Regions from separate parts of the Cytobacillus sp. SAFR-174 genome, predicted to be linked through region 1. Evidence: riboswitches for the same ligand, from Rfam matches in the RefSeq annotation. Region 1 holds a riboswitch; each other region holds the start of a gene.
The links. Region 1 has a riboswitch for thiamine pyrophosphate ahead of thiT (energy-coupled thiamine transporter ThiT). Riboswitches for the same ligand answer to the same signal wherever they lie in the genome.

Region 1 (7,814 bases):
GTCAGTATTTCAGCAGTTAAGGAATTTTCTTGCCTATAAAGGGGTATGTAAGGAATAAATCAAAAGCGAAGGGGGTGACCTGTATGCTTTGGACTTTAGCAGGTATTCTGCTTGTATTATGGATTCTTGGATTAATATTTAAAGTAGCTGGAGGCATTATTCATATTCTGCTGGTAATCGCAGCAATCATCATTGTGGTTAACTTTATCAGAGGCAGAGCATCCGGCAGGGGATAGCAGGTAAAGCCTTCTATATTAGAAGGCTTTTCAAATACACTTTACATAATATTATTATAATAGACAAAGTTAAAAAAGAAAAACCAGCCCCAAGGCAGGAGCCGGTTCCGTTATCATGCTATAACCATTTCTGCCTTCAATTCTCCAGCAATCTCCTGGACTTCACTGCCTTCCAATGTTTCTTTCTCCAGAAGGGCTTCTACCAGTTTCTCAAATTGAGGCTGATGATTAGCGATAATCAATTCGCATCTTTCTAATGCTTTTTGGAATAGATCCTGCATTTTAGCTTCTTTTTGTCCTTTGTTGAAAGTAAGCTCGAAGCCGTTATCAAGTAACCCTGTATCAACCATTTGCTCAATGATATGCTTCGCTTGTTTAACATCACCGCTTACCCCAATGCTGTGCTCGCCAAGAATCATTCGTTCTGATACACCGCCAGCGAGTATCATCGCGACCTGGTCCAGCAATTCACTTGTTGTCGATAAATGAAGTTCTTTCTGGATAGGAGCTACATACCCAAGCGCTTCGCCACGCGGAATAATGGTTGCTTTCCGGACGGATCCAGGTTTTGTTAAAGCAGCCACTAATGCATGGCCAGCTTCATGGATTGCAACCCGCTGCTTCGTTCCGGCATCCTGTAAAGCCCGGGTGGTGGTTCCTAGAATAGTACGGTCCAGAGCGTAATCCAAATCTTCTTTTGAGATAATTTCCTGGCCGTTTCGGACTGCTCTGCGGCTTGCCGTTTCGAAGAGAGAATGAAGATCTGCACCTGAAAAACCAGAGGTGCTTTCTGCCAGATCGCCCAGAGTTGTCATTACATCTTCAGCCAGTAACCTGTTTCGTGTATGAATGTTAATAATCTCTCTCCGTCCCTTTGTATCTGGAAGTGGAACGTTGAAGGAGAAGTCAATCCGTCCAGGACGCAGGAATGCTTCGTCGAGCATATCCTTCCGGTTTGTGGCGGCAATAAATAATATTCCATCATTGGAATGTCCGCCGTCCAGCTGGACCAGCAGTTCAGTTAACGTTTTTTCACTTTCTTCTCCGCCATGTTGCTTTCTCCGTCCTGCAAGTGCATCTACCTCGTCAATAAAGACGACAGCAGGAGAATGCTTTCTGGCATTCTGGAAAAGGTTTCTGACACGGGATGCACCAACACCTACGAATAATTCATTAAACCCGGAACCGCTTGTTGAAAAGAAAGTGGCACCAAGCTCCTTGGCAATTGCCTGAGCCAGCAGGGTTTTTCCCGTTCCGGGAGGTCCGTATAAAAGAATTCCCTTCGGCGGCTTGATCCCCATTTTTAAAGATTTCTCAGGTTCTTTTAAGATGGAAAGAGTCTGCATGATTTCCTCTTTCATTTCTTCCTGAATTCCGCCAACATCTTCAAGTGAAACGGAAGGAAGGGCCTTAGGCTTCGAGACACTTTGCTTCATTGTATTTGTAGCGCCCATTCCGCCTTTACCTGATTTAAACAGGTAAATTCCAATGGCTATAAACAAGAGGACTACACCGCCCAGAATCCAGGGGGTATATGGTCCTGTGGTTGCGAAAGTATATTGTATATTATAGGTTTCTACTAATTTATCAACCATCTCACTGTTGGGAGGCACATGAGAAATGTACTCGCCATCAGGAGCTGTAATGAGCAGTTTTCCATTTTTATATTCCTGTACTGCAACAGTCTTTCCATCCTGGGAGGCAATAATTTTTTCCACAGAAGAAAACGGAACTGTCACATCCTTTTTTCCTGCTTGTACGGTCCAAATAACCGCTGCCAAAATCACCGTGACCACCAATGCAATAGAAATAATCGTCGAAGGCTTCTTAAGACGTGATTTCAACTATTTCCCTCCTCATTGAACATATCTACATTATAAGAAATTAAAATTGTTAAATACAGGGTTTTACACTTTTTAAACGTTGTAAATTATGGAAAAATAATTTTGCTTTTTACAAAGTGTGCTACAACAGCGTTCAGACGCCAGTAATATGTGAAAAAAATGTGACAGCGGTTAAGAAAAAAATTTTAGAAACTTAAAAACACACAAAACCATAAAAATGGAAACTGAAAGTGAAATAGTTAATAATAGAAACTGTGAAAAAAATTAGGAAGGTGTATAGATGGCTCAGCAGGATTTTACAAAAGGAAACATATTCAAACAGCTGCTGGTGTTCTCCACTCCCATTATGCTCACAAATTTCCTGCAGATATCCTATCAATTTACAGATAGTCTGTGGGTCGGGAATCTGCTGGGGGCTGATGCATTGGGAGCTGCCGCAGTTTCAGGCACTGTAATTTTTACAGTACTTTCTTTTATCATCGGCATAAACAATGCGGCATTAACGATTTTATCCCAGCAGAAGGGAGGAGATCACGAAGAGGGGCTGAAACGATATCTAAATGCCTTTACCGTCATTCAGGCAATTTTGTCAGTTGTTCTCGGAACAGCCGGATTCCTGCTTGCTGAAAGGATTTTGGCCTTAATGGGCACACCTGCGGGAATGGCCGAAGGTGCAGCATCCTATTTGCAGATTAACTTTATTGGAATTCTGTTTTTATTTGGCTACAATTTTATAGGAACTATACTCAGGGCGCTCGGAGACAGCAAAAATCCTTTATACTTTGTCCTGATAGCAGTTGTATTAAATGCAATCCTGGATCCTCTTTTTATTTCTGTATTCCAGCTTGGTATTGAAGGAGCCGCTTATGCAACAGTCGTATCACAGGGCTTTGCATTTATAATCGGAATGGTATTCATACTCCGCAAAAAGCTGGCACCATTTACTATTCCTTCTTGGCCGCATAAAGAGGAGGCAGCATTGATATTCAAGCTTGGCATCCCTTCAGGGCTCCAAATGACTGTCATATCAGCTGGTGTTATGGCCATTATGTCTGTCGTCACCTCTTTTGGCAGTGACGTGGTAGCGGGATTTGGTGCCGCACAGCGCATTGACAGCATCATTATGCTTCCTGCGATGGCATTGGGAACTGCAGTCAACAGTATGGCGGGTCAAAATATAGGGGGACATCAATGGGAACGGGTGCATCAGATTGCGTTGTACGGAGTCATTTACAATCTTGGAATCATGTTTCTCATCGCCTTTGGGACGGTCTTATTTGCAGAACACGGGGTGCGCCTGTTTATCCAGGATAAAGAATCAGTTCACTACGGCACTGAATATTTAAAGATCATTGCCTTTTTTTATCCGCTTCTCGGCATTAATTTTGTATTAAATGGTGTGGTTAGAGCTTCTGGTGCGATGTTTCAAGTGCTGATACTGAATATCGTTTCATTCTGGATCCTGCGCTATCCTTTAACATTTCTATTTTCAAAGTTTATGGGTGATAAAGGCATAGCTGCAGGTATGGGTGTCAGCTTTGCAATAAGCAGTTTCATCGCCTATATGTATTACCGCACCGGAAAGTGGGATAATCAGGTTATCATAAGCGAGGGAAAATAAATCCTTTTCACCATCATGAATTTCATATATACTAAAAGCGGATAATTTAATAACGTGCCACAAGGGGAGCATATCGCTGAGAGTGAACAGTCCGCTGTTCTGACCCTTTGAACCTGTTAGTTAATGCTAGCGCAGGAATGTGGAATGATAGGCAGGTAGTTTTCTGCCTGCTTGTTCTCCCTTGGGGTATCGTCATACGATTGAAGGGGGATTTTTTTATGAAAAAATTAAGCCTGACGGCGATGATAGAGGCCTCATTTTTTGCTGCCTTTGCTATCATTCTTGATTTTCTGCCATCCATCAAGCTGTCGCCATCCATTTCCATATCTGCCGCGATGATTCCGATTTTCATTCTGGCTTTCAGGCGGGGCTTTAAGGTCAGCTTCATTGCAGGCCTCTTATGGGGAATCTTGCAGATTGCCATGGGGGATGCCTGGATTGCCACTCCGCTTCAGGCATTTATTGAGTATTTTGTGGCATTTGCCTGTATCGGTATTGCCGGTTTGTTTTATCGGGTCATCCAAAATCAGCTGCAGGCAGGTAACAAGAAGAAGGCATTGGCCTGGGTTGTCTTAGCCGTATTCGCTGGAAGCCTGGCTAGATATTTCTGGCATTTCATTGCAGGTGTGATCTTCTTCGGAAGCTATGCGCCGGAAGGGATGTCACCGATTCTCTTTTCCTTCCTGGCAAACGGAGCAACCATGCTCGGAGCGGCAATTCTCTGCTCAGTCCTGGCCGTATTAATTATTTCATCGGCACCGAGATTAATCATAAAGAAATCGGATGAAAGACTTCAAACTCAAAAGACTGCTTCCTAATAATATCCGCCTCTCTGAAATATTTCAGAGAGGTTTTTTATATATCGGCTTTGATTGATAAAAAGTTGTTTTCAGGAAGGATTATGGGAACGTCTGGTTAGGGCGTTCCCGTTCCAATACCGTTCAAAATGAACTATTTATTATAATCTCACCAGTGTACTTGAAGTTTATTGCCATTTGGGTCATAAAAATGGAAAAAGGCATGACCATTATCTTCTTTTATATCCTCGACCTTAACTTGATTATCAATTAAGTGCTGATGAAATTTAGATAATTCTGGACTTGTAAACCCAATGCTAAATTCTTGTTCATTATCAATTGTAAAATGAGCAAAAGTTTCATCTTCGGTAGGAACTAAGATCAGTAAGAAAGGTCCTTCATTTACTTTTAAAATTGCAAGTTTTCCAGTATTGTTTAGTAACTGGAGCCCTAATACATCTCTATACCATTGGGCAGACAGTTCTAAATCTTTTACAGGAATTCTAATATAATGTACTTGTTCAATAAATGATTTACTCATAGAATTCTCCCCTTTATTTAATTCGATATATCATATATTTCCTTTCTATACAGTTTTTCCCTTCCCTATTTTTGATTTAAATGCCTTTACCGGATAATAATCTTTCTAAACAAATCCAATATATTAGGCAATTACTTCTGAAAAATGGGTATATTACTTAAAAAAGGGGAGTGAAGACTTTGGCCAATACATTGCAGGGAAACATTATCACAGGTGTTTTTCATGCGGAAGCCAGTGCCTTTGAAATCCAGAAAGTAAAAAGCTTCAGTACCCAGTCAGTCCTCAACAAAAACCAATGTGAAACTCTGTATAACTATCTATCCCTTCATGAAGAAGATGAGGGAGGACAAATTATTACACTCTACGATCAAATGCCGCTCATGCTGACCCGGCAGGAAATATGCAGTCTGAAGAAAGATTTGGAGAACATTAAAAAGCTATATCAGTAGAAAATCGCTTTGCAGCTTGCAGAGCTTTTTTTTTACGAAAATAATTTTGACAAATTTGTGACAAAAAGTTTGACAAATTTGTGAACATAGTTAGAATATTAAATAAAAGGAGATGGGGAAATGACACTTCAACAGCAGCGTGTACTGCATTTTTTCAGGAATAGTACAGCAGCAGGTATTATAGTAGGTTTCATTGTTTTTATATCAGGCTTTTTTGTAAGCGGAATCACAGGCGAATATGTATTATCCATCGGCTTAAGCATTATGGTTTCTTCCATGCTATTGTTCGGATTCGGATTTTTTATCAACGTAATGGAAGAAATGACAAAGGGAAGCAAGGGAATCAGACAATACAAATAAAACCGGCCTCCAATGGGGAGACCGGTTTTTTTGTAATGCCTAGCATCAGCGCCGTGATCAAGGCACTTGTGCTTTCATAACTTAATGTGAAGCATGTCCAGAGGTTAACACCCAAATAGAACCAACTACAATGACAATTACCATAAATACGGCATAAATCATATTGACCAGGTTCGTTTTGCCGTCTTCACCTTCTCTTAAGTGCATGAACATGAACAGCTGCATCCCTGCCTGAACGACAGCCAGTGAGCCGATGATCCACATGATCACTTTAAAAGAAAGGTTCGTTTTTAATGCAATTCCTGCTGCTGCAAAAGTCAGCACAAGGGAAACTACAAATCCAATGACATGGCTTATCGGGAAGCTTTTTGATTGATGATGTTCCATTTAAGCCACCAGTCCTTTCAGATACACAAATGTGAAGATAAAGATCCAGACTACATCAAGGAAGTGCCAGTAAAGGCCGATAATAAACGTCTTTCTTGCTGTAGTAGGGGTAAGGCCTCTTTTTAGAAGCTGAATGATGACCATCGTTGCCCAGCCGATGCCCAAAGTTACGTGAGCTCCGTGTGTCCCCAGCAAAACAAATAAGCTGGAAAGGAATGCGCTTGTCTGCATAGTTGCACCCTCATGGGCATAATGGACGAATTCATTAATCTCCATGAAAAGGAAGCCTGCGCCAAGAGCGAGGGTAATCACCAGCCAGGTGATTAGCCCTTTAAGGTTATGCCGGCGCATTTCAAAAATGGCAATACCCATTGTAAAGCTACTTGTCAGAAGGAGGACTGTCTGAATCATGACATCCTTGATGACAAAGATATCTTTATGTGTTGGCCCTCCTGCAAAGCGTTCATATAAAACTCCATATACTCCGAACAGAGTGGCGAACAGGACGATTTCAGCGCCAAGGAAAACCCAGAAGCCGAGAATATTCATGCGGTCCTGCTCAGTTTGATATTCAAGCGGCAGAGACGTATCCACTTTAGCTGACATGATCGTGCACCTCTCCTTCTGTTTTTCTCCACGCGTTTTCAATTCGGTGAATTTCTTCTTTTGAAACATGGAATCCTTCGTTGTAATCGAATGAACGGATAATCAATCCGGCAAAGATGCCGATACCGGCAACAGCAGCCGCGATGTGCCATTCAAACACAAGGAAGAAACCTGCGATGCCAAAGATAACACCCATATAAATCGGTACCCATGAGTTGCTTGGCATATGAATTTCTTCAATTTCACTGTCATGCAATGTTAAACCTTCATTCTTTTTCTTCATGTGCCAGAATGGATCAAGAGATTTCACTTCCGGCAGCTTCGCAAAGTTATAGAACTGAACAGGTGATGCAGTAGACCATTCCAGAGTTCTTGCATCCCATGGATCGCTTGAGATGTTTCTGTCCGCATAGCGGATGCTCCAGTAAATGTTATAGCAGAAGACAGCGAATCCGGCTGCAAGAACAATAGAACCAATGGCCGAAAGCATGAATAGAGGTGCAAAGCCTGACTCGGCAGAGTAAGTGTATGCACGTCTTACTGCTCCGTTTAATCCAAGGAAGAACATAGGCATGAATGTTACATTAAAGCCGATAACGAATAGCCAGAAATGCCATTTTCCGATTTTTTCATTCAGCATGAAGCCGAACATTTTTGGCCACCAGTAGTACAGGCCTGCAAATACTGCAAACACGACACCCGGAATTAATACATAGTGGAAGTGGGCAACCAGGAATAAGGTATTGTGATACTGATAATCCGCTGCACCCATTGCCAGCATAACGCCTGTAACCCCGCCGATGACAAAGCAAGGAACGAATGCAAGTGCCCAAAGCATTGCAGACGTAATTTTTATGCGGCCTTTACGCATCGTAAACAGCCAGTTGAACATCTTAACTCCAGTCGGTATGGCAATCGCCATCGTCGTGATGGAAAAGAATGAGTTAACTGCAGGTCCTGAACCCATTGTATA
Region 2 (7,814 bases), on a different contig from region 1:
GTCGGATAAATCAGGCAATCTGTGTGACTGAGAGGGTCTAAAAGAGAAACAAAAGACTCACATAGAAGAGATGCAGCTATATGATTTTCTAAAGAGGAAATATGGACAGCCAATACCGCAAAGGTTATTTCATCATTTTTATATTCACATACCCAAGTAAAATGACATAGCCCACCAGCAAAATGGGAAAAAGTATCTGGGCATCCGGATGGTTTATGAAACCTCCGGCTATCAGCAAAAGCCCCATTACTAAATTGTATATGCCTATAATCTTTGCCAGTTTATCTTTATCACTGACCCTTTGCTGATTGAACCCCGACAAAAGCCATGTCTGCTTTTTTACTCCGATCAAAAATGCAAGAATTAACAGGACTGCTCCGATAATAATAAAATGCTGATTCATGAAAACTCCTCCTTATCTTCTTTTTATAATGACTGGAACGATATAAAAACCTAAAAATAATGTAATGACTAAATACCAGATTAAAAGTTCAATATTAATCGATATGTTATTTAATATTTGGCTGGAGATGATGAGATAGCTCAGGAGGAGGACAAGGGCCCCAGAGTAGACATATAGAGAGCACTGCAAAATATTGAGGTTCACCCTTTCATCGTACTCCAGTTCTTCCTTGGCCTCCTTTCTTTTAATCCTTAGCCATTTGAAGCCGCCAACGCTTATGGACAATCCGGCGACAAACCCCCATTGAATATTGTCTGTCATAAGTGTAATAGCTAGAAAAGCAAGAAAAGCTCCTAAACAGATAGTCCAGCTGTTTACATTCATTACATTTCCTCCTTTAATGGTTCTCATCAATCCAAAACAGCTCATCTAAAGGTGTTTCCAAGTGTTTGCTGATTAAGAGGCAGACACGTATGGTCGGGTTGTATTTTTGTGCTTCAATCAAATTCATCGTTTGCCGGGTTACGCCAACAAGCTTTGCAAGTTCTCCCTGAGTTAAACGCTCTTTTTCAATGCGTACAAGCTTTACCTTGTTTTTTATAGTGAACTCTTTCAAGTGCCTCACTCATTTCCTTTTCTTACCTTTATTGTAATATATATTTGCAAAAAGTAAAATATATATTACATTTTTTTCGAAAAAAAGCCTCTGCAGGCTTAGAATCTACTTAAGCAAGATCTGATAATTCTTTTACGATATGCTCTATAGCGTATTCCCTATATTATTGATAGCTGCGAAAATCCCCGATGCTTTGGCAACCACCTGATCCTGATCGTTATAAATCAGGCAATCCGTGTGGCTGAGGCTTCTTCCTCTTTTCACAAGGTGAGCATCTGCAACAAGATATTCCCCTGTGGCCCCCTTTAAGAAACTGACCTTCAAATCAGCGGTGACCACGGATTGCATCTGGTTTTCATCCGGCTCGAAAATATTCCCCATTGCTACATCCGCAAGAGTGGAAATGATCCCTCCATGCACCAGTCCGGCGCTGTTAATAAAGAGAGGCTGGATGGGCAAAGTGACTTTCATTTTGCTTTCATTGATTCTTTCGTAATGGAATTTCAGGAATTCATCAAAAGGCTGTTTGATTAGCATTTGCTACACTCCAATTTCTTTTAGTTAAAATGGTTATTCCCGATTTTTTGTGAAATCCCTGCTAATTTGCAGAGAAGAGGCTCCAAAATTATTACATGGTTTCTTAAAATCAAAAAAAGTGATATTATTTTCAATAAATTCAAAAAAAGGCGGGGCTGGAAGATGGCAAAAGTAGAGAATATTAGTTTCGCAGAAAATTTTCCTATTTCATTTAAGGAACTGGAAGAAGAAGCAGAGAAAGTGATGGGGGCTGGCGGATTTGGCTATGTCCAATCAGGAGCCGGCGGGGAAGAAACGCTGAAAAAGAATATCGAATCCTTTGCAAAATACTCAATTGTTCCGAGAATGCTGAGGGATGTTTCATTGCCGGATATAAGTGTGAATTTATTTGGTAAAACGTATCCTTATCCAGTATTCCTTGCGCCGATTGGAATGCAGCGGCTTGAACACAGTGAGGGTGAGCTGGCATCTGCCCGGGCGGCAGCTTCGTTTGGAGTTCCTTTTATTCAGAGCACAGTATCCAGTTATTCCATTGAAGAAATTGCAAAGGCAACAGATTCGAGTCCAAAATGGTTCCAATTATATTGGTCCAATTATGAAGAAGCCTCCTTCAGCATGGTTCGCCGTGCGGAGAAAGCAGGGTATGAGGCAATTGTGTTAACGGTTGATACGGTGATGATGGGATGGAGGGAAGCTGATCTAAGAAACAATTTTTCCCCGTTAAAGATTGGCTATGGAAAAGCAAATTATGAAAGCGATCCAGTCTTTATGGCTTCTCTCCAGGACGGCGATGTCGTACAGGCAATCCTTGATAATATTCATCATCCAACATTAAGCTGGGAGCATATTTCCAGATTAAAAGAGAAAACCAGCCTGCCGATTTTATTAAAGGGCATTCTCCACCCTGAAGATGCCAGGCTGGCCGTTGAAAGAGGGATAGACGGAATCATTGTCTCTAATCATGGCGGCAGACAGCTTGATGGAGTGATTGCGGCGATTGATGCGCTTGAACCGATCGCGAAGGAAGTTAAAGGAAGGATTCCAGTATTGTTTGACAGCGGCATTCGACGAGGTTCAGATGTGGTTAAAGCTCTGGCACTTGGAGCTGACGCCGTTTGTCTGGGACGGCCGTATGTGTACGGCTTGGCCATTGGCGGGGAGGATGGAGTTGAAAAAGTGCTTGCCAACTTTATAGAAGAAACAAAAGTGTCGCTTTCTCTGGCAGGGGTGGGGAGCTTAAAGGATATTGCTGGTCTGCAGTTAATTCGATAAAGCATTCTAACAAAAGCTTGGCATGTTGACAGTTAAGACTGTGTTTATTACTATACCTATAGGGGTACATGATTAATATGCCAATACTAAAGGAGATGCAGTCATGTTCGATTACACAGCTGAAACCGAAAAATCAATTGAAGAAGCGATATCCTCACTGGAAGGAAGTCTGAAGGACGAAAAGTTTGGAGTTCTATGGCAGTTTAATGTTCAGGAGAAGCTGCAGGAAAAAGGCCTGGAATATAACGAGGCATTCCATGTGTTAGAGGTTTGTAATCCGAATGAAGCACATCGCGTTTTAACACAGAATAAAATGGCCGGCTACTTCCTGCCTTGTAAAATTGTCGTTTATGAAGACAAGGGCAAAACGAAAATTGGGATGCCTAAGCCGACAAGTATGATTGAGCTAATCAATGACGAATCTGTTCAAAGCTTCGCAGCAGAAATTGAAGAGCGCTTAATCCAGTGCATCAGGAAAAGTATATAAGTTAAAAGTTTGATGACAGTGCCGGAATAATTTGTTAAGCTTGAAACAGCTTATCAAATTAAATATCTATGTAACTACTAGGGGTGCCCCGAATGTGCGGGCTGAGAGGAAAGCGCTTATAGCTTTCCGACTCTTATGGACCTGATCTGGTTAATGCCAGCGGAGGGAAGTAGGATTTGACAATCTGTCGATTCATATACTTAAACCAAGCCGGGTCCTTTGTGGGGATCCGGCCTTTTTGTATACATACTTCTCATCCTGATAAGCAATCAGGCTGCCCTTTTAGAAAGGAGGTTTAGATGAAAAGAACCCGATTGTTAACTACTATGGCTTTATTTACGGCGATTGGGACACTGGGATCCCATTTGCTCTGGTTCCCGGCAGGTATAGCCAAAGCCTATCCGGTCCAGCATGCGGTGAATGTATTGGCCGCGGTGACGCTTGGCCCCTTGCCTGCAGCAGGCGTCGCTTTTATGATTGCTTTGCTTCGTAATCTGCTTGGATTCGGGACGCTGCTTGCGTTTCCAGGCGGCATGATCGGTGCGTTTTTGGCTGGTGTCCTTTATTTGAAATTCGGCCGGAAAATATGGGCTGTAGTGGGAGAGGTGGTGGGCACCGGCATAATCGGTGCATTGTTTGCCGTTCCATACGCAAAGTTTCTCATGGGCAGTGCAGCTGGTGCATTCTTCTTTGTGCCGCCGTTTCTGGTCAGCAGCATTGCCGGTGCGTCGATAGGCTGGATAGTATTAGCGAAGGTTAAAGAGAAGAATTTGGTTCAGAATATGTGATGATTTTGGGCTGGTAAAGCTAGTTGAGTAAGCAGGTAAGCGAGTGCAGCATAGCAACCTGACTTTATGAGCATTTTCAAGAGTTATGGGCAAAATTCAAAATTTATGAGCGAAAACATCAAGTTAGACAATCGATAAAAAATAATTAATAATGTGAGAAAACTGCTAGGGGCGCTACGGCTGAGATAAGGAGCTTTTCCTTTGTCCCTTGGAACCTGATCTGGATAATGCCAGCGCAGGGAAGCAGTGAGGACCTCAATATAAATCCTCATGCTTTTTCCCCGGCAGCTTCTGTATTTAATTAAGGAGGCTATTTTTTATGACTTTTTCAGAGATACTGCGCAAGGAAAATGAAGATTTGTTTCAGCTGATATTTGAACATCCATTTGTCCAGGGTATCGGGAGAGGGGATGTGCCGAAAGAGGCACTGGCTCATTACATTAAAGCGGACTTTGAGTATTTGAATGCGTTCATGCATATTTATGGGATTGCCATTTCAAAGTCTGCAGAGCGTAAGGATATTGCTTATTTTAATCAGCAAATAGAATTCGTATTGAACAGCGAAGTACATCCCCACCATAATTTTTGCCAGCAGATTGGCGTGGATTACGAAGCATTGCAGGGTTATCCGCTCCCGCCAACAGCTGATCATTATGTTAAGCACATGATGTATCATGCCCACACAGGCGGCATGGGTGAAATCCTTTCTGCATTATTGCCTTGTCCATGGACTTATTGGGAGATTGGGCTTGAGCTCATGAAGCAATATGAGCCAGATGAGAACCATCCGTTTTATCCGTGGATCTCTTTTTATGCAAATTTAAGGGTCGAAGCTGTGACCATGAATATGAGAAACCGTTTGGATGAGCTTGCTGATGCGGCATCACCGGAAGAAAGGCAGCGAATGAAGGACGCTTTCCGAAAAAGCTGCCAGCTGGAGCTTGGCTTCTGGGAGATGGCTTATACCTGCGAAGAGTGGCCGGCGGGCAGTCCGGCGGCAGTAAGATAAGAAAAACGCCTGCATCTGCTTTATGGCAGCGCAGGCGTTTTTTCAAAATCCCATCTGTAATGAGCGGTAATGGGAGTCTTAAAAGAAGATAGTTTTACTTCTGCTGCAAATGGTGTGGAGTTATGTATCACGTATGGAATGCCATCCTTCGTCCGCTTGTCAGATATGATTGCCGCATGGTCGAATTTAGGGGAAAGAAAAACCACGATGTCACCCGGCTGCCATTGCTTAAGGTTCTTAACATCTCCTGGAATCAGTTCTGTTGTTAATGACATTGCGAACCGGCTAAAAAAGATATTCTGGTTTGGCACCCTTCTGAAATCAATGTTCGGGTCAGGCTTGCCCTGGACTCTTGAATACAAGTCCGTATTCCCGGCGATATCCTGATCAATAAGATCCTTTATGATTACATCAGCTCCTTGGAATCCTCTCCATATCACGTCTGTACAGACACCTTCGCCATCGGGCGGATAGCCTCCCGCATAGTAGGCACTTTTATATGGCGTGCGCTGTTCCACTTCTTTTCTGGCTGTCTGGACCATATCAAGCGGATCAGCAATGCCGTTTTGATTTGAATCGGCCTGTGAGTAATCAGAGGGCACCTCCAGTTTCTTTGCAATTGGATTTCCAAAATGAATGCCGATGGAATCCAGAATAATTCCGCTCCGGAAAAAAAGAATGAATAATAACATTACTCCAATTATTGATGTAAATACCTTTTTAAACATAAAGTACACCTCACCTATTTTACTGAATAGACGGCATTATTTCCCAATAAGTTACATGAAGGTATGATAAGATTGTTATAACAATTCATAAGAGAGGGGATATAATGGTTCATAAAATAGGGGTATCAGGAAGCGTCATTTTGTCAGACAGCAAGCTGTTTCATAAACTTTTTAAAAGTTATTTGCCGCATATTGAGATAGGGGAATTTCAAGATGAGGAATCCTTTCAATGCTTTATTGAATTGCTGGGCAAAACAAACAAAAGCTTTGGTCTTCATTCGCCTCTTTTCCGGGGACAAAGCAAATACGATCTTCTGGAAAAGGTCAGTATGAATCCAGAGGAAGCCTGGATCCAGTTAGAGGCGGAAGTGGAAAGGATGTCCCGGCTTGGTGCTGAATACATATTGGTGCACTTTCCTTACTTTAAAAAGGAAACAAGTGGGAATCCGGCAGAGATCATTGAGGAGGGACTCAAGAAACTCAGTGCTCTTCAGAGAAAATATGGGATTATGATTGTGTGTGAACCTAAAGTGGGATTCAAGCAATCGCCAGCAGGAATTCAATATCTTGACCATTTTCCTGTAGAGACATGGAGGAAATACGGACTTGGCCTTTGTGTTGATATCGGGGATTATATATTAGCCGCAGGGGAGAAGGCCATAAATTATATAGAAAAATGGTCCGGGTTTGTAAGAGTTGTTCATTTACATAACATTGAATACCAGGGCGATAAATATATTTGGGTGCCTGTGCATCCATCTCATGAGAATGATGGGCATCATAAAATTAAGAAGCTGATGGATTTTTTAGCAACGGAATGTGAGGGTGTATTTTTTGTCATGGAGTACACACCACACACAAACCCTTCGGAAAAAATGGCAGAAGAAGGAGTTGAATGGGCAATAGAAGTCATTGAGGCCGGGTCTGTCAGGTAGGGGAGCAGGCCTCCCCACATTCCTTCTGCGCAACTTTATATAGGGAGTATGGGAAATGCCTTGTTTGTATGCTGTATATATGTGAAATTAATCACAATATAAAGGGAGGGAATTTATATCAATGCTGGGATCAAAAATAAAAACGGCCCTGCAGGCTTCCATTCTTTTTACCTTTGGATTTTGGCTTCTCTTTTTCTTTTCTGAGGGGGAACTGTTTTCTTTTTTCCTGATCGTGGTTTTTTTGTACTGTTTATTCGGAAATGTTATATACGGCATTCCGGTTTCACTGCTTTCTGAGTTTCTAACCAGAAATCTGGCAGTATGGCGATTCCCGGCATCTGCATTTATACATACCTTTTTAGCTGCTGTGACTTATTTTATTGTGGAAGGGTTTGCTTATTATGCAGTAATTGCTGCGGTTCTTTTCTTTTTGGTTGACGAGTGGCGAAAGTGGGACCGTGAGATGCCAGGAGGCAGGAGAATTACCATAAATACAGCCGGGTTTCTCATCGCCTGTCTGCTCCCGGCAGGGTTCTTTTGGATGCTCCAGCAGGCAGATCTGGAAGAGAAAACGCATGACCTTTATCTAATTCCAAAAGGGTATACTGGTCAGGTGAGAATTGTTCATGAGATAGAGATTGCTCCTGCGCCTGAGACAGAAGGGGAGTATGATGTATTTCGGGTGAATGACAGGGGATATGCCATTACCTCTTTACCGCAGAGTGAAGGGTATATTGAAGACTTGTACTATTATGTGGATGACAAGGGAAAGCGTGAACCTATACCGGACAGCTGTATTTCACATGGCGGAGCAGGCGGTGTACAGGGAGACGGATATGATTATTCGTATACCTATTTTTCGGTTGGCTGTGAGGAAGACATAGCTGATCAGGGCGATGGCCCAGGTATTGAGGATATTCTTTATGAAGAAGGATTAATCAATCAAACGTTTGATTGAAAATGCAAGACAGCCTGGAGATTCCAGGCTGTTTATATATTTTTATGACCTGAAGGTTTACTTGATAGTTGGAACGGCTCT
Region 3 (7,814 bases), on a different contig from region 1:
TTCAGCAGGAGCGGCCGGTTTTTATCAGCAAGAATTTTCTTTGTCTTAATCATTGCTTCTGTCGGTCTGTTCAGCCATTGGCTTAATTTCGCATCAACTGCTGTGCTTAAATCTGCTTCTGCTATTTCGTGAATCAGCCCCATTTGCAGAGCTTCATCTGCAGTCAGCACTTTTCCTTCCCAGATTAAATGCTTCGCTTTATCTTCGCCAATGCGCTGCTGCAGGAAGAAATGAGCCCCTCCGTCAGGAATTAAGCCGATTCCAATAAAATTCATGGCAAGTTTGCTGTTCCTGTCTGCCAATATATAATCAGTGGCAAGGGCCAGGCTTAGGCCCAAGCCGGCAGCTGCCCCTGTTACAGCACTGATGGTCAGCTTCGGCATGCTATAAAGAGTTACAGCCAGCTCGCTGATGCAATCCATCACATCCGGGAAATCGCTTTCATTTGTTTCCAAAAGCATTGTTTTAATATCTCCGCCTGAGGAAAATGCGCGGCCCCTTCCTTTCAATACAACAATATCAATCTCATCCATTTGGCCAATATCTTTCATAGCAGCCAGGAGTCCTTTGAGCATTTCTACATTCAATGCGTTCAATGATTCAGGCCTGTTCATTTCAACCGTCGCCACACGCCCATCAAACTGCACGCTGACAGTCTCAGTTACAAAATCTGTTGTCAAAATCTTTCCCCTCCTTTAAATACTTCTTTTATTATAAAGAGTATTATTATATTTAAAAAGTGTTTTGTCTAAAAATTTTTAATTTTGTCACTTATTTTCCACTTCTTCGATACGCTCTCTCTATTAAACCATTTGGCTAAGTTATGAACTATTTTAATGATATTAAAAAAACAGCATCCCCAAAAAGATGCTGTAAATGACCCATTTTTACTTTGCATGACCTGTATATTCTTTTTGGACCTGCTCTCTTAAAGCCATTTTGAGGAATTTTCCTACAGAGGTTTTTGGTATTTCCTCAAAGAAAAGTATTTCATCCGGAAGCCACCATTTTGCAAATTGCGGCTTCAGGAAATCATAAAGCTCCTCTTTTGTGGTCTGCCCTTTAAATGGCTCTTTCAGAACAACGCATGCAACCGGCCTCTCCTGCCATTGCTCATGCGGGACAGCAACAACCGCTGCTTCAAATACCGATTCATGAGCCATTAAGGCATTTTCGATATCAACGGAAGAAATCCACTCCCCTCCGCTTTTAATTAAATCTTTTGTCCGGTCAACGATTTTCATAAATCCTTCTTCATCAATGGTAACCACATCTCCCGTGTAGAGCCAGCCATCACGGAATGCTTCATTCGTCCGTTCATCTTTATAATATTCAGAAGCGATCCATGGCCCTCTTATAGCGAGTTCCCCCATTTCCTTTCCGTCCCATGCTGCTTCCCCATCCTTGCCGGCAATCTTCATTTCCAGCCCAGGTACAAGAATGCCCTGTTTGGCTTTTATATCCAGCTTCTCTTCTGCTGATAGCTCTTCCTGATAGCTTTTTAAAGTCGAAATAACAACAAGCGGGCTTGTTTCAGTCATTCCATAGGCATGCATGAATGGAATTTTGTGCTTTTGCTCGAAGGCTTTAATCATGCCTTTTGGCGCTGCCGAACCTCCACATAGTACCGATCGGAGTGAGCTCATATCATATTTATTTTCATCAAGTTCTTTTAATAATCCGAGCCAGATTGTAGGCACTCCGGCTGTTATGGTAACTTTCTCAGATTGAATAAGCTCTGCCAGAAGTTTAGGTGTAAAATATGGCCCCGGCAATACAAGAGTGGTTCCAAACCAGACAGCAGCAAACGGCAGCCCCCATGCGTTTACATGAAACATCGGCACTACCGGAAGAGCGATATCTTTCTCGCTGACAGCTGCACTGTCTGCCATCCCAAGTGCCATACTGTGAAGGACAATTCCCCTATGGGAATAGACGACCCCTTTAGGGTTGCCTGTAGTTGCTGAGGTATAGCACATTCCCGCTGCCGAATTTTCATCCAGATCATCAGGAAATTCATAGGCACCGCCTGCTTCATTGATAAGCTTTTCATAGTGGAAAACCGGTGAAAGAGAAGTCTCAGGCAGTTCTTCTTCATCTGTCATAATGATGAACGCCTTGACCGTCTTCAATTTATCTTTAACCTTCTCAATTAGCGGGACAATGTCAGGGTCGATCAGCAGCACTTTATCTTCTGCATGGTTAATAATATATGTAATATGCTGAGGTGACAGACGGATATTAATCGTGTGGAGAACGGCTCCGCTGCATGGGATTGCGAAATAAGCCTCCAGGTGGCGATGATGGTTCCATGCAAGTGTTCCGACCTTATCTCCTCTTTCCACTCCCAGCTTTTGCAGGCTTTCTGCCAGCTTCCTGGTCCTTTCTGCAATCTCCTTATATGTCAATCTCTGAATTCCGCCGGCCGTTCTTGATACGACCGTTTTCTTTGGAAAATACTTTTCTGCCCGCCTGATCATTTGCGTCATAGTCAAAGGTGTCTGCATCATCATTACAATTCCCCCTTTTTAGAAAACGCTTACATTTAGAGTCATAGAGATCTATGATCTTTTACCTATTCATTCTCTTTATTTTCAGGAATTCCTTTAATATTTTTCTTAATTTTCCAAAATATTTTCATAAAAAAATCCCCGCCTATTCGGCTAGGGATTCATGTTTATTAAATAGCTCTTTTAATATTTTCAATTTCTCATCTGTATAATGTTTAAAACTGTCATTATACGATTTTGGATCCTTCGGGTTTGCAAAATGAGTGATTTTTCCTGTCTCAGGATCAATGAACTTACTGGAAGCCCCACATCCAAGCCCGATAATTGTCTGCTGTTCTTCCATAATCATAATGTTATAAATGCTTTCCTGGTTTGGAAGGGCATAGCCGACATTTTCAAGATTGCCGAGAATATTCTTCTGGCGGTAGAGATAATAAGGATGGTAATTATGCACTTTCGTCCAATCCTCAGCCATGTCCATCATTTTTTCAATCTCTTCACGATCGGCAACTTTATATTTTTGCTTGTTCTTTGTCATTTCCGAAGCTCGTTTAAAGGATAAAGTATGAACAGTCAGGGATTCCGGCATTAGTTTTTCTGTTTCACCCAGAGTATGCGCAAATTCCGGAACACCTTCTCCAGGCAATCCAATGATCAAATCCATATTGATATTGTTCATGCCCATATTACGGGCCAAATGGAATTTATCCACGGTTTCTTCTACTGTGTGGTGACGGCCAATCGCTTTCAAGGTCTCCTGAATATAGGACTGAGGATTGATGCTGATACGGTCAATATTCCATTTTTTAAGCACTTCAAGCTTTTCAGGTGTAATCGTATCCGGACGGCCTGCTTCCACAGTGACCTCCCGAATGTTTTCTACATCTGGAAAAGATTCATACATTTCCTCATAAAGCATATCCATCTCTTCTGCCGTAATGCTTGTCGGGGTCCCTCCGCCATAATAGACAGTGGTGATTTTTACATTATTTTCTTTTAGCCAAACACCAATTTTGCTCATTTCAAAATGAAGGCCGCCAAGAAATGAGTTAACAGAACCCTGCCTGCCATTAATCGCATAGGCAGGAAAAGTACAATACGCGCACTTTGTCGGGCAGAACGGAATGCCAATATATATGCTTACCTCATTTTTTAGGTCATAAAGATCCGGCACAACAGCAAGCTGCCGGTCAACAATATTCTGCATAAGCTGAATTTTTTCATCTGTTATCAAGTACTCTTCCTTCAGCTGCTGATGAGCTTCCTTGAGAGGTGTCTGATTCTGCATGGCACGGTGAAGCAATTTTGTGGGACGGACTCCGGTCAGAATCCCCCACTTTTGAGTAATGCCAGTCCAGTCCTGCAAAACAGTCAGGTATACATGTGATACTGCATTCTTAACTTGCCTGAAAGTCTCTTTTTCTGACTCAGCCGGAACAAATTCCTTTTCAAAATTGGCTGTAAGGTTCCTGCTGTCTTTATCAGTAAGCTTTGCAATGGCTTTAATGCGATCTCCTTGCTCAAGCTGAAAAGAAATTGTCAAATCTGCTGCAGCATTCTTACCAAGCACCACTTCACATTCTTCAAAAAAGAGGTTCCCGATCAGCCGAAGCGGCCGATGGAACCGTTCATCCTGTATGCCTAAAATTGAAATGTTCAAATCTATCACCTTTTTTTAGAAAATATAATAAATCTGCCGGTGTTTCATCTCACTGACGGCAGCTGCAGAGTCTTTATTATTCATGTTGACAAACTCCTTTTAGTGTACAGAAATGGGGAAACAAGGTCAATATCAGGGAAGTGAATCCCATTGGATCGCTTTGTTTATTTCCCTCTCTTTTTCTCTTTCTCTTTATCCAATGCCTGAATCAAAAAGAGAGCCCATCTGCCTGACTGGACTCTCTTTCATTCATTTTATTTTAACAGATTCATTTTCTTCAGGAAATCGATTGGATGCTGTTTGCGGAAATGTTCTTTAACCATGTAGCTTACGCCGCTCTGGTCATTGGATCGTGTCAGCCAGTCTGCTGCTTTTTTTACTTCTGCCGGGGCATTGCCCATTGCCACACCCAGACCGGCGGCTTCAATCATTTCCAGATCATCTCCAGAATCTCCTATAACGACCATTTGATTTCTGGAAATCCCAAGGTGCTCACATAAATAGAGCAAACCATTCAGCTTTGAAACTCCGGCAGGAACAATGTCCATCCTCAGATCATTCAGTTTAATGACTTCCACATTTTCAAACATGCCCCAAATGGCTGTCTTAGCATCCTCAAGGTCTTCTTTATCTTCAAAGTACACTTCAATTTTCGGCGGTGTAACAGGCTCATCTAAAATGGTGTCACTTAATGAATCCACAAACTGCTGGGAATAAAAAATGGGATCACCGGTTGTAAAAACAGTTTTAGCAAGCATATTGGTATTGAGCTTCGTTTTGTTGGCAAGGGAATATTTTTCGTGCACCAGCCTGATTTGACAGGTAAAGCCTTCAAGCAGGCGCACGATTTCAAACGTTTCATCTTCTTGAATCCTTTTTACAAAGATCGGCTTTTCCTGGGAAGCTGCAATATATGCCCCCCTGTGGGTGACCAGCAAAGAATTGATTTTCAATGCTTTAGCCACTTTTTTCGCGGATGGAAAGCTTCTGGACGTAACAAGTGTTACATAGATCCCCTTTTGCTGCACATATTCTATCGCTTCTTTTGTTGATTTATGAAGTCTTCCATTTGATTGGAGTAGTGTTCCGTCTATGTTTAAAGCAAGCATTCTGTATATCATCCAATTTGCCCCCTATTCTCGGTGTAAAATTGTCCTATTACACTTTTATGAAGGGAAGGACTTGATTAGAACATAACATGGACAATGTGGAAATATATTTTCATAGCTTAAGATCTTAATGATTTTCCGATCATGAGATATAAAAATGATAAATTATTCATTTACATTTTGTTTGCTCCGTATTAAGATGGAGTCATAAAAAAACTGCATATCCAAGTTTTGCACTAGGGGAGCTTTTTGGCTGAGAAGAACAATCCGTTCTGACTCTTATCACCCGATCTGGATAATACCAGCGTGGGGAAGTGCAGGTGAACGGCTATCATTCTAGTGTATTGATACATTCAACTGCATTTCCTTATGGGAATGCAGTTTTTTATTTTCATTATTACTAGGAGGATGGCAAAATGCAGGGAAATTTTTTATGTGGAACTAGTGAAATTACAGGGTGCAGGTTTTCAATTTACCCAATGACTGACAGGTTTGCAGATGTTATTTTATCAGCTCTAAAAGAAGTGGACAAGAGTAAGGTATGGATGGAAACAGATGATGTGAGCACCTGTGTGCGAGGCAGGTCTATTCATGTTTTCGATGTGGTCAAAGCTATTTATCTTGAAGCAGTTAAGCATGGAGACCATGTAGTGTTTAACGGCACTTTTTCAAATGGATGTCCCGGTGATACTGCAGGCGATGCTTATCTTGCTGAAAATGAGGAACGGGCGAATGAAGAATCAGCAGCAGGGATCAGCCAGGAAGTCGCTGTCCAGTTCGCCCTTTATCCGATGGGTATTCCTGATTACATGAACGTTATTATGGACCAGGTCGAGCTCGCAGCGAATCGGGGAACTTTTACTAAAGGGGTGCATTATGCTTCAAGACTAGATGGAGATGCACACGCTGTGTTTAAAACACTTGAGGATGCTTTTGAAAATTGCAAGAAAAGCGCTTCTACGCATATTGTTATGACGGTGAATATGTCAGCCAATAGTCCTTCCAAAAAGGGGGCTGAGTAATATGCTCGACAAGTGGAAGCTTCGTGAGGTCATTGTCCTGTCTGTACTCGCAGTTGTGTTTGCAGTTGTTTACCTGGTGTTCATGCACTTTGGCAACGTGCTATATGGAATGTTCGGCTTAATTGGCTATGATCTTATTTTTGGCATTTGGTTTATTGTTTCGATCATCGCAGCGTACATAATCAGAAAACCCGGTGCAGCCTTTTTATCGGAAACCATCGCTGCAGCCATTGAAGTCATGATCGGCAACGCAGTTGGTCCCCGTCTGATTCTGTCAGGGATGATTCAGGGGATTGGAGCGGAAGCTGTTTTTGCGGCCACGAAATGGAATAATTACCGGACATGGGTTTTAATTGCTGCAGGCATGGGTTCTTCTGTTACTAGTTTTATTTGGGGCTATTTCATTTCCGGCTATACGGCCCTCTCACCCGGTTATGTAACGGCTATGTTTTTTGTGAGGCTGATCAGCGGTGCTTTACTAGCTGGATTGCTGGGCAAATGGCTGAGCGAGAGCCTTGCGAAAACCGGGGCATTGAACAGCTTTCCAATTGGAAAAGAGCTGAAAAGGGGAAAACCGGAAAATGGAATTACAGGATAACCGGCATATATTAATAACTGAACAGCTTTCCTTCAGGTATGAAGATGTGAAAAAACCAATTATAAAAAATGTGCAATTCAGCCTTTATCCAGGGGAAGCAGTTCTATTATTGGGCCCAAGCGGCTCGGGAAAAAGCACACTTGCTTTCTGCTTAAATAAGTTGTATCCCGAGGCCGTTGATGGCAAATTGGACGGGACTATTTCATTCAAAGGAAAGATGATGGAAGAGTTCGGCCCTGGCGAAATTAATCAGCACATTGGCATTGTGTTTCAGGACCCTGAAAGCCAATTTTGCATGACCACAGTCGAGGATGAGCTGGCATTTGGGCTTGAGAATTTGAAAACACCTCCTGAAGAAATAGAGAGTAAGATTGATGAAGCATTGGAGCTTGTTCATCTTTTGCCATATAAACATTCCTTAATCCACACTCTTTCCGGGGGCCAAAAGCAAAAGCTTGCACTGGCATGTGTTTTATCATTAAAACCGGATATCCTGATTTTGGACGAACCGACAGCAAATCTGGACCCTGCTTCAAGCTATGAACTTACCCGCATCATCAAAGAGCTTAAAGAGAACCAGGCATTTTCTCTTCTAATAATTGAGCACAGGCTGGATGATTGGATTGATTTGACCGACCGCTGCGTGGTGCTAAACCGGGATGGCGAAATTTTATTTAATGGAAGCACCGCAGAATGCTTTAATCAATATGCAGAAGAACTTCTGCATGAGGGCATCTGGCTGCCAAGCGCGGTTAGAGCCGGCCTATCAGGAAAAAAAGAAGGTATTTACAAAGGGGAAAAACTCCCGTTAACTGATCGGGAATTAATCGCCGGATTTGCAAATCCCTTTAGCGCACTTCAGAATTTAGACAACCGGAAGAACAAACACCAAGCTCTTGAAGAGCAGATCATCCT
Region 4 (7,814 bases), on a different contig from region 1:
AAAGTCATATATACCCCTATTCCGGCTTTAGCTCCGAGCCATTCAGATATTACAGCACCCATCACACTATAGGTTGCAGAGATCTTTAGCCCGGAAAATAAAGATGGAAGGGAATGGGGAAGCTCAAGCTTCCAAAACAGCTGTCCTCTGCCGGCTCCAGCCATCAGCATATAATGCCTGAGATCTGCCGGAGTTTGCCGAAAACCATCCAATGCTGCAACAGTAATGGGGAAGAAGCATACCAGCGTAATGACAATAAGTTTTGGAAGTATGCCAAATCCAAACCATACAACCAGTAAAGGAGCCAGAACAATTATTGGCACATTTTGTGAAAGGATGAGAAGCGGGTAAACAGACTCCCTTATAAAAGGTAATAAGTGCAATATTACAGCTGTAAGCAATCCGATGACAGTGCCAATGGCAAATCCCCATAATGAAAGCAGGACTGTCGATTGAAGATGCGGGCGGAATCCATCCCAGCCTAAAACCCCCTCCTGAATGATATCGGTCGGGGGAGGCAGGAGCCAGACAGGGACCTCTGCCAGATTTACCGCCACTTCCCAAAGAATGAATAAAAGGAGGAGAACCGCAGCCGGCCTCCACCCTTTTCTGAATACATTGATCATGGACGGTACTTCTCCGTTAAATCACTCATTTCAATTCCATCGGGCTGATAGAGAATCTTAACCTGTGAGATTACATTGCTGCTTCCTTTTTCAATCATTTTTCTGTTCATATCAGCAATGATTTTCAATAAATGTTCTAAATCGCCTTCCATCGTTGTTTCGAGTGGATGCACTTCGAACTTAACACCGGATTGCTGAATGACACTGATTGCTTCATCAACGTACGGGATAACACTTTCCCCATCTTTAGTTTTTGGAATGATTTGAATGCTTACAAGTGCGTTTGCCATTTCATAAACTCTCCTTATTCCGGCAGGAAATCATTTGTAAATGCTTTGCCGGCATCTAATTCTTTATCTAAAAGACCATTTTCATGCATCCAGTCTGCATAGTTTTCCCAGACCTCAAGCTTTTGTTCTCCCCATCTGGCAGCATCGTCCTGATAGCGCGGGGATAGCCACTCCTGGCTCTTTTTGACCAGTTCGCTGTCCAGGTCAGGAGCATTCTTTAACAAAATATCAGCTGCTTCCTCAGGCTGGCCGATTGCAAATTCATATCCTTTGGCTGCAGCTTTTACAAATGCTTTGACAGTATCCGGATCATCTGCAATCATTTTTTCACTCGTTGCCAGAACAGGCGTGTAGTAATCCAGTTTTTCTGAGTAGTCTGTGAGGTAGACCATGTTAATCTTTTCCCCCCGAAGCTCAGCTTCTACACCTGTCCATCCGTAATAAATCCATGCGAAGTCTATATCTCTTTTAACCGCTGTAAAAAAGTCTGCATCTCCCATGTTCACAATTGATACCTTATCAGCATCGGCATTTTCCTTCTTCATTAGGGAGTCAATTACTGATTTTTCTACAGGAGCTCCCCACCCGCCATACGTTTTTCCTTCAAAGTCTTTCGGTGATTTAATGTTTTTTTCAGCAGGGGATGCAAAACCGGAAGTGTTGTGCTGAATGACAGCCGCTATTGATACCAGCGGCACACCCTGTACACGGGCTTCCGTGATGCTTTCCTGATAGCTGACACCGAAATCAGCCTTGCCTGATGCCGTCAATTGATCTGCACCTGCTTCACCTGGCATGATAATCTCGACATCGAGCCCTTCTTCTTTAAAATAGCCTTTTTCTTTTGCGGCATATAAGCCGGTATGATTGGTATTTGGCGTCCAATCCAGTACGACAGTAACTTCTTTCAATTCTTGTTTGCTGCCTGGATCTTCATTTCCAGTCTTAGCATCCTGGCCGCTGCCGGCACAGCCGGATAACAGCAGCATCGCAGAAATAACTGCTATACACTTTTTCATACAGAAACCTCCCAAAAAAGCTTTATGTAGTAAGGAAAGTTGATATTAGTCTGCCCAGAAAATAAAAAACGCCCCGGCATAATACCGGGACGCATATAAAAAACAATTTATTTTTGTTTAAGAATATGTTCCCTACGCCGGTATTAGCCAGATCAGGTTCAAAGGGTCAGCATCTTAAGGATGAAGTCTCAACCGGCACACCGGTTCCCCTACATTTCTTGCTATTTAATTTTAACAGGCATGAATACTTTCCATGATTTATTATAGCAGACATTATCAAAATGGGCACCATTTGAAAATTATTTCATTTCAATAGTCCGGCTCTCTTTCCATGTTTTGAATTTCTCAAGTTCACCTGTAATCTGACTGACGGCAAAACCAAGTACTGCTGCATCATCGAGGATACCCATTCCAATTAAAAAGTCTGGAACCAGGTCGATAGGAGAGACAAAGTATAGGATGGATGCAATAATAAAGATAATTGATTTTTTGGAGATATGCCGGTAATCGCCTTTTGACCATGCCTTAACTAAATCGATCAGCAGCTGAAACTTTTCCCATATATCACTTAACGAAGATTTGTTTTTCTCAGCTTTAAGTGTAGCCTTTTTTAGCAGGCCTTTTGTTTTTTCAGGATCATCCGCATAGCGTTTTGCTCTGGAAGAAAATTTTTTATAGCCGTCCTTATAGTCTTTCGTTTCTATTTCAGGCATAGCCATCACTCCTATATTGATAATTCGTATAAACAATTATAATCTATTATTTACCGCATACCGGACATGACATAAACATTTAAACAGGAGAAAAAAATGGAAACAGCCTTCAAAGCTGTGACAATATTTTAGTGGGAGCTGGTATTTGTGCTTGAGAAATGGCTGAAGGAATCAAATTATACAGTAATACTATCTGGAGCAGGAATGTCAACGGAAAGCGGGCTGCCTGATTTCAGGTCAGCCAATAATGGCTTATGGAACGGGAAAGACCCTGGGAAAATTGCCAGTACTGAAGCATTGAATGAAAATGTGAAGGAGTTTATAGAATTTTATCGGCACCGGGTAATCGGGCTTAAGGAGTGCAGCCCCCATAAAGGCCACTATATTCTTGCTGATTGGGAAAAGAGAGGCATTTTAAAGAGTATTATCACCCAGAATGTGGATGGATTTCATCGGCTGGCGGGAAGTGAAAATGTATCAGAGCTTCATGGGAATCTGCAGACACTCCATTGCCAGAAATGCAAAAAAGAGTTCCCGAGCGAGGGATATTTGCATGGACACGTTCAATGTAATTGCGGGGGGCTGCTTCGTCCTTCAGTAGTTCTGTTTGGGGAAATGCTGCCTGAGCAGGCTTTAGATTTTGCAGCGGCAGAATCAGAAAAGGCAGAATTATTTATTGTTCTGGGATCATCCCTGACTGTGACACCAGCCAATCAGTTTCCGCTGATAGCAAAACAAAACGGAGCAAAACTGGTGATTATTAATATGGAACCCACTGATTTTGACTTTTATGCTGATGAGGTGATCCATGAGCGCAAAATTGGTGAGGTTCTCAAAGAACTTGATCGTGCTTTTAAACAGCGGGAGAATGAAGATTCATAAAAATAGCCCTCATACTATGATTTTTTGAGTCAATCCCCTATAATGGACAATGAACATGATTACTGCTGTTTCAAGCGATATGATATATAAGGAGTGTTCAGCATGTTATCAAACATCGGTATTCCAGGCTTAATTCTCATCCTGGTTCTTGCTCTTATTATTTTTGGTCCTAAAAAACTTCCTGAAATAGGGAGAGCATTCGGGGAGACCTTAAAAGAATTTAAGAAATCTACCCGTGATCTCACTAAAGATGATGATGATGATAAAAGAAAATAGCCTACTGGTTTAGAACCGGCTTTGCAGACGATTAGTCTCGAAGCCGGTTTTTCTATTTTATGGCTTTCGAACCGAGTGAATGGGTATATAAAATGGAAAAGAAAAAATAGTTGACTAACATGTATATACAAGATAAAATGAAAGCGTAAACAGTTCATGTATATACAAGTTTGTTTGTGTGTAATGGATAGATTTATAAAAATCGAGAACGATAAATAAGAACCTTATAACTGTTTTTTTCTTTAATATGAAAACGGTAACAGGAGGAGAGAGTAGAATGGCCACAAATAAAGAGTCAGCAGAGCAAATCGTAGAAGCTATCGGGGGCAGGGATAATATCGCTGCGGCCACTCATTGTGTAACAAGGCTGCGTTTTGCATTAAAAGATGAAGGAAAAGTCAATAAAGAAAAGCTCGAAGATATTGATATTGTAAAAGGTTCATTTTCCACCAATGGCCAATTCCAGGTTGTGATTGGGCAAGGCCTTGTTGATAAAGTATATAAAGAAATGACAGATGCAACCGGTATTGGCGAATCGTCAAAAGAAGAGACCAAAAGTGCAGCTGCCGAAAACTTAAATCCCCTGCAGCGTGGAATTAAAACACTGGCTGATATTTTTATTCCAATCCTCCCGGCTATCGTAACAGCTGGTTTGCTTATGGGAATCAACAACATTATGACAGCGCCGGATATTTTCTTCGATGATAAGTCGTTTGTTGAAGTTTATACAAACTGGGCTGATCTGGCGAGCATCATTAACCTGATTGCCAATACTGCTTTCGTATTTCTTCCAGGCCTGATTGGATGGAGTGCTGTAAACCGGTTTGGCGGCAGTCCGCTTCTTGGTATGGTGCTTGGTTTGATGCTGGTGCACCCGGATCTTTTAAATGCATGGGGCTATGGTGCAGCAGAAGAAGTGCCGAAGTGGAATTTATTTGGTCTTGAAATTGAAAAAGTAGGTTACCAGGGCCAGGTGCTGCCTGTATTATTTGCTTCATATGTTTTGGCTAAGATAGAAGTATTTCTGCGAAAAAGAATTCCTGATGCGTTTCAGCTTCTGACTGTCGCGCCAATCGCTTTGCTTATTACTGGATTTCTTTCTTTTATTGCCATCGGACCAATTACATTCACGATCGGCAGCTGGATTACAAATGGGGTTGTCGGAATCTTTGATGCTGTTCCGGCCCTTGGAGGATTGATTTACGGAGGATTATATGCACCTCTTGTTATCACTGGCATGCATCATACATTCCTGGCAGTCGATCTTCAGCTAATCGGCAGCATTGGCGGCACGTTTTTGTGGCCGATGGTGGCACTATCCAATATTGCACAGGGTTCAGCCGCTTTTGCCATAATGCTGTTAAGCAAAGGGAACGAAAAGCTGAAAGGGCTTGCGCTCACTTCTTCAATTTCAGCGTGGCTGGGTGTAACGGAGCCTGCGATGTTTGGGGTTAATCTTCGCTTTAAGTATCCGTTCTTCGCAGCGATTATTGGGTCAGCTGCAGCAGGCATATTCATCACTATTAATGGAGTTAAGGCACCGTCAATTGGAGTAGGCGGCTTACCGGCATTCTTCTCCATCTTTGCGGAAAACTGGGGTGCTTTCTTTATCGGAATGGGAATTGCCCTAGTTGTGCCGTTTGTATTAACTATAGCTTTCTCGAAATTTAAAAAAGCTTAAATAAAATGATTGATGCCATGGAGTTCTATGATTCCATGGTATCGCCATTTTTAGGCTTTGATCAATATTTAAATATACCGGAGGTTGCATTATGAAGAAGCAATGGTGGAAAGAGAGTGTAGTTTACCAAATCTACCCTCGAAGCTTCATGGACAGCAATGGAGATGGAATAGGAGATTTACAGGGAATTATCTCTAGACTTGATTACTTGAAAGAGCTTGGAATTGATGTGGTCTGGCTTTCTCCAGTTTATAAATCACCAAATGATGATAATGGTTATGATATCAGTGATTATCAGGAAATTATGCGTGAGTTTGGAACAATGAAGGATTGGGAAGAGCTTCTTGGAGAGCTGCATACAAGAGGCATCAAACTCATTATGGATCTGGTAGTGAACCATAGTTCAGACGAGCATATCTGGTTTTCAGAAGCAAGGAAATCGAAAGATAATCCATACAGGGACTACTATATATGGCATGAAGGAAAAAATGGAAAGGAGCCAAATAACTGGGGCAGCAATTTCGGCGGGTCTGCCTGGGAGCTTGACGAAAGTACAGGAGAATATTATTTGCATTTGTTTTCAAAAAAACAGCCGGACCTCAACTGGGAGAATCCGAAACTGAGAAAAGAAATATACGACATGATGACCTGGTGGCTTGAAAAAGGGATTGACGGGTTCAGAATGGATGTAGTCAACTTTATCTCCAAAGTGGAGGGACTTCCAGATGATGAACCAAAGCCAGGAAAGAAATATGCTTCCGGAAGCAAGTATTATCGGAACGGCCCAAAAATTCATGAATACCTGCAGGAGATGAATGAAAAGGCCCTATCGAAGTATGATGTCATGACTGTCGGTGAAATGCCTGGTGTAAATCCGGAGTGGGCTCGGCAATATACAGGTGAATCACGCAATGAGTTAAATATGGTCTTCCAATTTGAACATGTTAGTCTTGATAACGGGCCAAATGGCAAATGGGACCTCAAACCCCTGGATCTATTTGACTTAAAAACAAATCTGACCAAATGGCAAAATGAACTGGATGAGGTTGGCTGGAACAGTCTTTACTTTAATAATCATGATCAGCCGCGCTCTGTTTCAAGATTTGGGAATGATGCAGAGTATTGGGATAAGTCAGCAAAGATGCTGGCAACACTGCTGCATATGATGAAGGGAACTCCATATATTTATCAGGGCGAAGAAATTGGAATGACGAATGTACGTTACTCAAGCATTGATGAATACAGAGATATAGAAACACTTAACTTTTATAAAGAAGCTCTTAACGATGGCTGGACAGAGGAAAAGGCACTGAATGCCATCTATGCAAAAGGGCGTGACAATGCAAGAACGCCAATGCAATGGGATTCTTCCAGGCACGGAGGATTTACGGAAGGAACTCCATGGATAAAAGTGAATCCTAACTATAAAGACATTAATGTCGAAAAGGCCATGGAAAACCCTGACTCTGTTTTTCATTATTATAAAAAGCTTATTGAACTTAGAAAGAAAAATGAAATTATTATTTACGGAAAGTATAACCTTATACTCGATCATCACCCCGAAGTGTACGCCTATACAAGAACACTGGGCAATCAGACTCTTCTCGTCATGTGCAACTTCTATGGCGGAAACACTGAAGCAGAACTCCCTGCAGACCTTCAGGGGGAAAAATTTGAATCGCTGATTGGGAATTATAAAGATATACAAATCAGCAGAACAATGAAACTTCGTCCATACGAAACTCAGGTGCTTCTCTTTAACAGCTAAAAGAAAAGCATTATTCTAAAAAACTAAAACAGGGTGATTCTAAATGAAACAACCGTGGTGGAAAAAAGCAGTAGTTTATCAAATTTATCCGAAAAGCTTTAACGATACGACAGGAAATGGAGTTGGAGACATTCCTGGAATTATTGCCAAGCTTGATTACTTAAAAGAATTAGGTGTGGACGTCGTCTGGCTGACACCCATTTATAAATCTCCACAGCGTGATAACGGATATGACATTAGCGACTATTTCAGCATCCATGAGGAATATGGAACAATGGCAGACTTTGATAAGCTCCTTGAAGAAGCCCATAATCGGGACATGAAAATCATTATGGATATTGTTGTTAACCATACTTCCACTGAACATCAATGGTTCCAGGAAGCAAAAAAATCAAAAGACAATCCATACCGAGATTTTTATGTCTGGAAAGATCCTAAGGAAGATGGAAGCGAGCCGACAAACTGGGAATCCAAATTCGGCGGAAATGCATGGCAATATGACGAAGCAACCGGCCAATACTATCTTCATCTTTTTGATGTTACACAGGCTGATCTAAAT

Region 2: another riboswitch for thiamine pyrophosphate. It lies ahead of tenA (thiaminase II); the one in region 1 lies ahead of thiT (energy-coupled thiamine transporter ThiT).
Region 3: another riboswitch for thiamine pyrophosphate. It lies ahead of ACTHRG_RS15390 (YkoF family thiamine/hydroxymethylpyrimidine-binding protein); the one in region 1 lies ahead of thiT (energy-coupled thiamine transporter ThiT).
Region 4: another riboswitch for thiamine pyrophosphate. It lies ahead of ACTHRG_RS00120 (ABC transporter substrate-binding protein); the one in region 1 lies ahead of thiT (energy-coupled thiamine transporter ThiT).

The regions. Positions count from the first base shown of each region.
Region 1 covers NZ_JBQCMZ010000002.1:253,044-260,857, forward strand. The annotation lists gene ACTHRG_RS03550 (lmo0937 family membrane protein) at 84-236, shown strand; gene ACTHRG_RS03555 (AAA family ATPase) at 350-2,080, opposite strand; gene ACTHRG_RS03560 (MATE family efflux transporter) at 2,361-3,701, shown strand; TPP riboswitch at 3,754-3,856, shown strand; gene thiT (energy-coupled thiamine transporter ThiT) at 3,920-4,519, shown strand; gene ACTHRG_RS03570 (VOC family protein) at 4,668-5,039, opposite strand; gene ACTHRG_RS03575 (hypothetical protein) at 5,210-5,488, shown strand; gene ACTHRG_RS03580 (hypothetical protein) at 5,609-5,848, shown strand; gene qoxD (cytochrome aa3 quinol oxidase subunit IV) at 5,930-6,235, opposite strand; gene qoxC (cytochrome aa3 quinol oxidase subunit III) at 6,236-6,841, opposite strand; gene qoxB (cytochrome aa3 quinol oxidase subunit I) at 6,831-7,814, opposite strand, start outside.
Region 2 covers NZ_JBQCMZ010000010.1:97,758-105,571, forward strand. The annotation lists gene ACTHRG_RS12215 (DUF3784 domain-containing protein) at 125-403, opposite strand; gene ACTHRG_RS12220 (hypothetical protein) at 416-787, opposite strand; gene ACTHRG_RS12225 (helix-turn-helix transcriptional regulator) at 801-1,019, opposite strand; gene ACTHRG_RS12230 (PaaI family thioesterase) at 1,164-1,556, opposite strand; gene ACTHRG_RS12235 (alpha-hydroxy-acid oxidizing protein) at 1,719-2,828, shown strand; gene ACTHRG_RS12240 (DUF302 domain-containing protein) at 2,932-3,315, shown strand; TPP riboswitch at 3,385-3,500, shown strand; gene thiW (energy coupling factor transporter S component ThiW) at 3,615-4,103, shown strand; TPP riboswitch at 4,261-4,362, shown strand; gene tenA (thiaminase II) at 4,423-5,112, shown strand; gene ACTHRG_RS12255 (DUF1287 domain-containing protein) at 5,133-5,840, opposite strand; gene ACTHRG_RS12260 (TIM barrel protein) at 5,945-6,775, shown strand; gene ACTHRG_RS12265 (DUF6843 domain-containing protein) at 6,897-7,733, shown strand; gene ACTHRG_RS12270 (MGDG synthase family glycosyltransferase) at 7,791-7,814, opposite strand, start outside.
Region 3 covers NZ_JBQCMZ010000015.1:215-8,028, forward strand. The annotation lists gene ACTHRG_RS15370 (enoyl-CoA hydratase) at 1-680, opposite strand, end outside; gene ACTHRG_RS15375 (long-chain fatty acid--CoA ligase) at 888-2,513, opposite strand; gene ACTHRG_RS15380 (coproporphyrinogen III oxidase) at 2,656-4,170, opposite strand; gene ACTHRG_RS15385 (Cof-type HAD-IIB family hydrolase) at 4,425-5,291, opposite strand; TPP riboswitch at 5,508-5,609, shown strand; gene ACTHRG_RS15390 (YkoF family thiamine/hydroxymethylpyrimidine-binding protein) at 5,696-6,301, shown strand; gene ACTHRG_RS15395 (ECF transporter S component) at 6,303-6,899, shown strand; gene ACTHRG_RS15400 (ABC transporter ATP-binding protein) at 6,883-7,814, shown strand, end outside.
Region 4 covers NZ_JBQCMZ010000001.1:20,156-27,969, forward strand. The annotation lists gene ACTHRG_RS00110 (ABC transporter permease) at 1-626, opposite strand, end outside; gene ACTHRG_RS00115 (thiamine-binding protein) at 623-916, opposite strand; gene ACTHRG_RS00120 (ABC transporter substrate-binding protein) at 931-1,935, opposite strand; TPP riboswitch at 2,048-2,156, opposite strand; gene ACTHRG_RS00125 (YkvA family protein) at 2,235-2,648, opposite strand; gene ACTHRG_RS00130 (NAD-dependent deacylase) at 2,796-3,530, shown strand; gene tatA (twin-arginine translocase TatA/TatE family subunit) at 3,633-3,806, shown strand; gene treP (PTS system trehalose-specific EIIBC component) at 4,084-5,487, shown strand; gene ACTHRG_RS00145 (glycoside hydrolase family 13 protein) at 5,579-7,255, shown strand; gene treC (alpha,alpha-phosphotrehalase) at 7,299-7,814, shown strand, end outside.